2 regions of the Anaerostipes rhamnosivorans genome follow, and region 2 is predicted to be linked to the other one. Evidence: a T-box and tRNA genes for the amino acid it is inferred to sense, from the RefSeq annotation. Region 2 holds a T-box; the other holds one or more tRNA genes.

Region 1 (4,427 bases), 830 kb from region 2:
CCAATAAAAACTGTGGCAGAGCCAGGATGGAGGTTTTAGGGAAAGGCATTTATGCGGGTAAGACAGTCCGCTATTTTATGATCATCCCCAAAAAGGCTTCGATTACGAAAATACGGTCAGGGAAAAGAAAAATAAAAGTTTATCTGAAAAAGAGTCCGGGAAAGGCCACGGGATATCAGGTCTGCTGGTCTGCAAATAAAAAATTCTCCAGAACAAGAAAACAATATGCCAGGAAAACAACCTGTCTGCTGAAGGGTTTGAAATCCAGGAGGGATTACTATATAAAAGTGAGAGCATATAAAACAGTACAGGGAAAAAAGTATTTTGGCGCCTACAGCAAAACAAAAAAGGTGAGGATGAGATGAATTCCATAGGTATATTTCTCGTATCAGCGGAAAGTTAATGAAAGTGCTGGGCCGGCTTGATATAATGAAGTAGAGAAAGAGACGGAATAAAGGGGGAATTTTAGATGGCCTTTGGGAAGAGATGGTTTCGAAAGAAAGCGGACAGAATTATTTTTCTGGATATTGACGGTGTGCTGAACTCTATGGATCTGTTTGACAAGATGGAGGAGAAGAAAATAGAACCGTTTATGGGGATTGATGTGGATGAAGATAACCTGAAACATTTAAAGTTTATTGTGGAGCAGACAGGAGCAAAGATCGTGCTGTCTTCCAGCTGGCGCCATGCATGGCACGAAAAGGGGCCGATGATGACAATAGGGAAGGCACTGGATCAGGCCATGGCGTCCTACGGGATGAAGATCATTTCAAAGACAAAACATCTCCACAAAGGGAACCGCTCTCTAGAAGTAATAGACTGGATGCGTGGGAAACACATCCAGTCTTTTGTGATCCTTGATGATACGGATTATGATTGGGTGGAGTACGGACTGGGAGAACACTGGGTCCGCACAGATTTTATGGAAGGCGGATTAAACAGGGAACTGGCGCTGAAAGCCGTCAATATCCTGAATCAGTAAACTACTCCAGAATAATTCCTTCTGTAGAGATGGTGATGACATTGAGAGGAAGGGTTTTTCCGCTCTGTTCCAGGGCAGTGCGGACTGCATATTCCAGGCCTCCGCAGCATGGCACCTCCATTCTTGTGACGGTGATACTCTTTAAGTTGTTTTCCCGGATGATCTGCGTCAGCTTTTCCGAATAGTCCACGGGATCCAGCTTTGGACATCCTACCAGTGTGATCTTTTGTTTCATAAACTGCTCATGAAAGTTTCCATGGGCAAAGGCTGTACAGTCTGCCGCCACCAAGAGATGGGCATTGTTAAAATAAGGTGCGTTTACAGGAACCAGCTGGATCTGGACAGGCCATTGGCGCAGGGCACTCTGGTTGTTTTTTCTCTGGTTTTCAAGAACTGCTTCTTTGTCGTAGTCCGGGGCCTCTCTGTTCTCAAAGGTTATGGCACCCGTTGGGCACATAGGCAGACAGTTGCCGAGACCGTCACAGTAATCGTCGCGGATCAGCTTAGCCTTTCCATCGATCATTTTGATGGCGCCCTCGTGGCAGGCTGAGGCACAGAGACCGCATCCGTTGCATTTTTCTTCATCTATTTTAATTAATTGTCTGATCATCATGAATCCTCCTTGTTTTTATAATCGTATCATACTATAATAAATCCAACTTGTCTGTTGAATAATCAACAAAAAAGAAGGAGTTATAAAAAATTGAAGCATATCTTAGAAAGCTGTCCCTTATTTTCTGGAATCGAAGAAAAAGATCTGGAGGGGATGCTTGGATGTCTTTCCGCCAGAAAAGAAGTCTTTGCCCCCAGGCAGATGATTTATCTGAATGGAGATATCATTGAGGAAGTCGGCATTATCATTGAAGGAGAAGTGCAGATCGTGCGGGACGATTTTGAGGGAAGGAGAGCGATTCTTGCCCATATCGGTCCGGGAGGCGTGTTTGGAGAAGCCTATGGCTGCCTGGCAGGAACGGAGATCCCCATATCGGTTGAGTGCGTCAGGGAGTGCATGGTGCTGTTTTTAAATTATCATAAAGTTTTGACAACCTGTGATGCAAGCTGTGTATTCCATCAGAAACTGATTGAAAATATGGTGACTCTGCTGGCCTCCAAGAATGTTCATCTGAATCAGAAACTGGAGTGCCTGGAAAAGAGGACGACAAGGGAGAAGCTTTTAGCTTATGTAAACCAGGAGAAACAGAGGCAGAAAAGTCTCAGGATCAAGCTGCCATTTTCAAAAAAAGATCTGGCAGATTACCTTTGTGTCGACCGAAGCGGTATGATGGTGGAATTGAAAAAGCTTCAGACCGAAGGGATTTTAACTGTGGAAAAGAGCTGGATAACGATCGGAGATGAACTGTATGTAGATCAGTGACGTGATAACAAAGATGATAAATATTATTAAGGGGGATGCCAGAAGGATCCAGCATTTTATGAAGGTCTATGCGTACGCAAGGGCCATCGGAGAGCATGTAAAAAGATAAAATATTTAAGAAAAAACAGGGATTCATTATCTAGAGATGCTATTTTACGAAAGCTGACAAAAAATTTAAAAAAGTTCTTGATTTGGGCTTTATGTTATGGTAAAGTATAGAAGTCGCAGAAATGAGACATGCCCAGATAGCTCAGTCGGTAGAGCAGAGGACTGAAAATCCTCGTGTCGCTGGTTCGATTCCGGCTCTGGGCATTACAGAGAATGGAAAGACTCTGTCATATACGCGGGTGTAGTTCAATGGTAGAACTCCAGCCTTCCAAGCTGATCACGTGGGTTCGATTCCCATCACCCGCTTAGCAAGCCGTTTTAGAGTTATCTCTAAAAGGGCTTTTTTTCTATCATGGCGGGTTTAAAAAGGAGCGCATTTGTATGGAACTTATAGTGAGACAGTTCAAAAAAGAAGATGTAAAAGAAATGACTGGCATATGGAATCAAGTTGTAGACGAAGCTAATGCGTTTCCCCAGGAAAAGCCGTTTTCTTTTGAGGAGGCGGAAGTATTTTTCAGAGGCCAGTCCCATACGGCAGTGGCAGTGGCAGACGGAAAGGTTGTAGGGCTTTATATCCTTCATCCAAATAACGTAGGCCGGTGCGGACACCTGTCCAACGCCTCCTATGCGGTCAGCAGGAGCGCAAGGGGTCTGCACATTGGGGAACAGCTGGTCAGGAATTGTATGGAAAAGGCAAAGGAGCTGGGGTTTAAGGTGCTGCAGTTTAATGCTGTGGTAGCCACAAATAAAGGCGCGGTCAGGCTGTATGACCGGCTTGGATTTCAAAGGCTGGGTACGGTGCCGGGAGGATACCGGCTGGCGGACGGCAGTTACGAGGACATTATTTTATTTTATATCACACTGTAACATAATAAAAGAAACCATAGATGAAAAGGATTTATAAAGGAGAAGCTCATGGATTACAATGAATTGGCGTTAAAGATGCACGAAGAGAACAGAGGAAAAGTGGCAGTTAGGTCAAAGGTGACAGTGGAGACGAGAGAAGATCTGAGTACAGCCTATACTCCCGGGGTGGCAGAGCCGTGCCGCAAGATCAGGGACTGCAAAGAGGAAGTATACCGTTACACCGCAAAAGGGAATCTGGTCGCCGTTGTATCGGACGGAACAGCGGTTCTCGGTCTCGGAGATATCGGACCGGAGGCAGCGATGCCCGTGATGGAAGGGAAAGCAATCTTATTTAAAGAGTTTGCGGACATCGACGCATTTCCCATCTGTCTGGACACAAAGGATACAGAGGAGATCATTAAGACGGTGAAATATCTGGCACCTACCTTTGGGGGAATCAACCTGGAGGATATCTCTGCCCCGAGATGCTTCGAGATCGAGCGCAGGCTGAAAGAGGAACTGGATATCCCGGTGTTTCATGACGACCAGCACGGCACAGCCATCGTGGTAGCGGCGGGGCTGATCAATGCGCTGAAGTTTGTGGGAAAGAAAATGGAAGATGCGAAAGTTGTCATAAACGGAGCCGGATCTGCCGGAATCTCCATTTGTAAGCTTCTGCTCCAGTTTGGGGTAAAGGATGCCGTGCTGGTTGACCAGAAGGGTGCCCTTTGTCCGGGAGAGGCGTGGATGAACGACGCTCAGAAGGAGATGGCAGAAAAAACAAATAAGGACAGGCAGACCGGGGATCTTGCTGAGATCATGAAAGGAAAAGATGTTTTTATCGGTGTGTCTGCCCCGAATATTGTCACTTCCGATATGGTGGCATCCATGGTGCAGGATCCTGTTGTATTTGCAATGGCAAATCCAGTACCTGAGATCATGCCGGAGGAGGCAAAGAAGGGCGGCGCCAAGGTTGTGGCCACTGGGCGCTCAGATTTCCCGAACCAGATCAACAATGTACTGGTGTTCCCTGGAATCTTCAGAGGGGCCATGGACGCAAGGGCTTCCCAGATCACCGAAGATATGAAGATGGCAGCCGCCAGAGCCATCGCAGGT
Region 2 (4,427 bases):
GATGATGGAAAAGGATCATAATATTTTTATCCTGGCAATCGAGTTTGTTCAAAAAAACGTAGACTTTGAAATCTTAAGCGGTTTTGTACATTCTCTTGAAATTCAATATAAAAATAAAAAAGACGCGCCGATGATCGCCTTTATTGGGGCATCAGAATTACAGTCGGACCTGCTTCATTCCATCAGTCCTGTCATCCTGAACTTTCCTTCCGCAAAAGACCGTCCGCAAACAGAGTTGATTTCGATTCTATTGAGTATGATCCAAAAAGAGAGCAACCGTTTAGATAAAACAATGTTGGTATCTTCCCAATTCATTCAGCTGGTTTTACATAAGTGCAGCAACCTGCATCAATTAGAAAATGAGATTTTATATACAATTTCAAGGATTCTCTATACATCAAGTACTGCAGGCAAAAACAATGAACTTATGTTAGATGCATCGGTCCTGCTTGATAATGAAAGGGATGATTTTATAAAATCCATTCCTGAACTAAAGGCAGAAATCCCTGACAAGATACAGATCAGACCAAACGGAGAAATTGATTTTAATAAATTGTTTCTTAACTCCCATGAGCCTTTAGCTGAAACAAAAAATATAGTTTCAGATTATTTTACAAAGCAGCTGCTGATCTGTTCCAGGGTGACTGGCGTTGTATCTGAGAACAGTTATTCCGGCGATAGGCTTATTTCGGGCATCACAAAGGCATTCAATAAAAGTGTATTCTGCCAGGACCCATTTTTAAAAGAAAAAGTGGAACATATGATCCTATCTGTATTCCGGAAAGATAAAAGTCTGGATATTGTGAAGGAAACCTCTTCTATGGATATTCAAACACCGCAGATGAAATCACTGTTCAACAATCTGCTTCAATTAGCACAGACAAACCACTGCAAACTGTCAAAAACCCAAGAAAAAATGATTCAATCTATACTGACATATGCCCACTTCATCATGAGTGATATCCATATACCTGTGATTATTACCTCCAAATATCATTTGCTGGCAAGCAATTACGCAAATATCTTCAATTTATTTTTTGACCGGAGAATCATACATACCTTTCCTGCTGTTTTATCCGGAAAAAGAAATGAGACACGAACGAACCTTGAGAACTTATATGAATTTGCGGTCAGTATTAATCGGGGGCAGGGGGTCCTGATCTTATCAGACGCAGATATGAAACAAACCATTACCAATTACTTTTTTCCTAAGACGAAGGTATTGTCTTATAATGTCCAGTTTCATTCCTTTATTCTGGTGAAAGAGATTTTAAGGCTGTCTGTGAAGAAAAATGCCAGCATTATTTCCATCATCCCAAATCTGTTAATAAGCCAGAATGATGAGATAAAGATATTAAAAGATAACCAGTTAAAGAGTTATACTTTAAGATCCGCGGATAAACATCTCTTGTTTGCGTCCAAGCTTACCCCCGGAATCAATACGTTTACAACGAATGAACTGTTTTTCCGTGCTCTGAGAGCAATTGCAAAGAAGCTTAATATTAAGTTAAATAACAGCCTGATCTTAGAATTCCTTTTTCATGCAAATTGTATCTTATTTCAGAAGAAACATGATTTTGATTTTTCCAAAAATGTCATGGATCACATGGATATTGATTATGCTGTCTTAGAGGTCATCCAGCAGAAGATACAGAAGCTGTCCTCGCCTGATTTTCATGTATCGGCATTTACCATGAAGGATTATCAGATTTTGTATGAGGCTGTTTTCCACAGTGCGCTGCAGGGCTGATGGGGAGATAAAGAATCGGTTTTCCGTCTTGACATTCCGCTTTTGTGTGATAAAATAAGGAATGATAAAGACAGAGAAGGTGCACAGTAAGGAAGTCTTTCCCGAATTTCACACCGGAGTCGTATCCCTGAAAGACCAGTAGGGGATAACGCCGCCTGCACGTTACGCAGGATACTAAGAGCCAGGTTGTTTTTGTACCTGGAATTAGGGTGGTACCGCGAGATGATTCCCGTCCCTTATATATAAGGGATGGGATTTTTTTAATTCCATAAAACAAGGAGAAGTGATTATGAAGGAGAAACTTGAGGCGATTAAAAAAGAAGCCTTGGAGAAGATCAACACAGCAGATGCCATGGACGCTCTGAATGATATCAGGGTAGCGGTTCTAGGCAAAAAGGGAGAATTGACCCAGGTATTAAAGGGCATGAAGGATGTTGCCAAAGAAGAACGTCCTATCGTAGGACAAATGGTCAACGATACACGTGCCGTCATCGAACAGGCACTGGAGCAGGAAATGTCTGTTCTTAAGAAAAAGATCATGGAAGAAAAGCTCAAAAAGGAAGTCATTGACGTAACGCTTCCGGGAAAGGTGCATGAAAAGGGCCACCGCCATCCGAACCAGATTGCCTTGGAAGACCTGGAGAGGGTATTTATCGGAATGGGCTATGAGGTTGTGGAAGGCCCCGAGGTGGAATACGATAAGTATAACTTTGAGATGCTTAATATCCCGGAGAATCATCCGGCGAAGGATGAACAGGATACCTTCTTTATCTCAAAAGATATCTTATTGAGAACACAGACATCACCGGTACAGGCCCGTGTGATGGAGACTGGTAAAATGCCAATCCGTATGATTGCGCCTGGAAGGGTATTCCGCTCAGACGAAGTGGATGCTACCCACTCTCCGTCCTTCCATCAGGTAGAAGGGCTGGTCGTGGACAAAGGAATCACTTTTGCGGATCTGAAAGGGACACTTGAACAGTTTGCCACTGAATTTTTCGGACCGGAGACAAAAGTCAAATTCCGCCCTCATCATTTCCCATTCACAGAGCCAAGCGCGGAGGTGGATATCACCTGCTTTAAGTGTGGAGGAAAGGGCTGCCGTATGTGCAAGGGAAGCGGCTGGATCGAGATCTTAGGCTGTGGTATGGTGCATCCAAATGTGCTCAGGGCATGCGGGATCGACCCAGAGATTTACTCAGGTTTTGCCTTTGGAATCGGTCTGGAACGTGTGGCGCTCCTGAAATATGAGATTGATGATATGCGCCTGCTTTATGAAAATGACAAGAGGTTTTTAAGCCAGTTCTAAAGCGGCAATTTCCGTTCGGCTCTTAGAATGCTTCACTCCAATCATGTAGAAAATGGACGTAATGTCTTCTGGAGAAGGGCCTCTGTCAAAAAAATGTGCTGCTTTACGATAGTTATTTACCACTATTGGAGGAGTGCATTTCAAAAGCGTGACGGAAATAGTGGTAAATAACTTATAATGATTGAAGGAGAATAGAGAATGAATACACCAATTTCATGGATCAAGGCATATGTGCCGGATCTTGACTGTACGATTCAGGAGTATGTGGACAAGATGACACTTTCCGGATCAAATGTGGAATGTTATGAGGAATTAGATAAAAACCTGGAAAAGATCGTGGTAGGAAAAATTCTTTCCGTTGAAAAGCATCCGGATGCAGACAAGCTGATCGTCTGCCAGGTGGATGTGGGAACAGAGACCATCCAGATCGTCACAGGTGCCAGCAATGTATCAGAGGGTGATCTAGTCCCAGTGGTTTTAGTGGGAGGAAGAGTGGCCGGAGGCCACGATGGAAGCCCGAACCCGGAAAATGGCATCAAGATCAAAAAAGGAAAATTAAGAGGTGTGGCATCTTTCGGTATGATGTGTTCAGTGGAAGAACTGGGAACAACCAAAGATATGTATCCGGAGGCACCGGAAGACGGCATTTATATATTTAAGAAGGATGTAAAACCGGGAGATGACGCTGTGGAGGCCATGGGTCTTCGTGACCAGGTAGTGGAATTTGAGATCACCTCAAACCGTGTGGACTGCTTCAGTATGATCGGCATGGCAAGAGAGGTGGCAGCTACATTTCACAAAGAGTTCCATCCGCCGGTAGTAAAAGAGACAGGCAACGATGAGGACGTCAATGACTATATCAAAGTGACCGTAAACGATACAGATCTTTGTCCAAGATATACAGCCAGAGTCGTAAAGAATATCAAGCTTGCACCGTCTCCGGAATGGATGCAGAGAAGGCTTGCGGCCATGGGTATCCGTCCGATCAACAATCTGGTGGACATCACGAACTATGTGATGGAAGAGTATGGACAGCCTATGCATGCCTACGACTTAGATACCATAGCGGGAAATGAGATCATTGTGCGCAGGGCCAAGGACGGTGACAAGTTTACTACCCTGGACGGTGAGGAGAGAAATCTGGACAGCGATGTACTCATGATCTGCGACGGGGAAAAGGAAGTCGGACTTGCCGGAATCATGGGAGGCGAGAATTCCATGGTAACGGATGATATCAAGACATTATTATTTGAAGCTGCTTGCTTTAATGGCACCAATATCCGTCTTTCCTCCAAAAGAATCGGGCTTAGGACGGACGCTTCCAGCAAGTTTGAAAAAGGGCTTGATCCGGAAAATGCCATGGCTGCT

The links. The T-box of region 2 lies ahead of pheS (phenylalanine--tRNA ligase subunit alpha). A T-box ahead of a tRNA ligase gene usually reads a tRNA of that ligase, here a tRNA-Phe.
Region 1: it has a tRNA-Phe gene. The T-box ahead of pheS (phenylalanine--tRNA ligase subunit alpha) is inferred to sense a tRNA for this amino acid. The anticodon was not compared.

The regions. Positions count from the first base shown of each region.
Region 1 covers NZ_CP040058.1:455,217-459,643, forward strand. Annotated here, with positions in the region: gene AR1Y2_RS02275 (leucine-rich repeat protein) at 1-365, shown strand, start outside; gene AR1Y2_RS02280 (HAD domain-containing protein) at 470-982, shown strand; gene AR1Y2_RS02285 (ATP-binding protein) at 984-1,592, opposite strand; gene AR1Y2_RS02290 (Crp/Fnr family transcriptional regulator) at 1,686-2,357, shown strand; tRNA gene AR1Y2_RS02295 (tRNA-Phe) at 2,597-2,669, shown strand; tRNA gene AR1Y2_RS02300 (tRNA-Gly) at 2,701-2,771, shown strand; gene AR1Y2_RS02305 (GNAT family N-acetyltransferase) at 2,847-3,332, shown strand; gene AR1Y2_RS02310 (NAD(P)-dependent malic enzyme) at 3,381-4,427, shown strand, end outside.
Region 2 covers NZ_CP040058.1:1,287,597-1,292,023, forward strand. Annotated here, with positions in the region: gene AR1Y2_RS06340 (transcriptional regulator) at 1-1,750, shown strand, start outside; T-box leader at 1,815-1,990, shown strand; gene pheS (phenylalanine--tRNA ligase subunit alpha) at 2,040-3,059, shown strand; gene pheT (phenylalanine--tRNA ligase subunit beta) at 3,258-4,427, shown strand, end outside.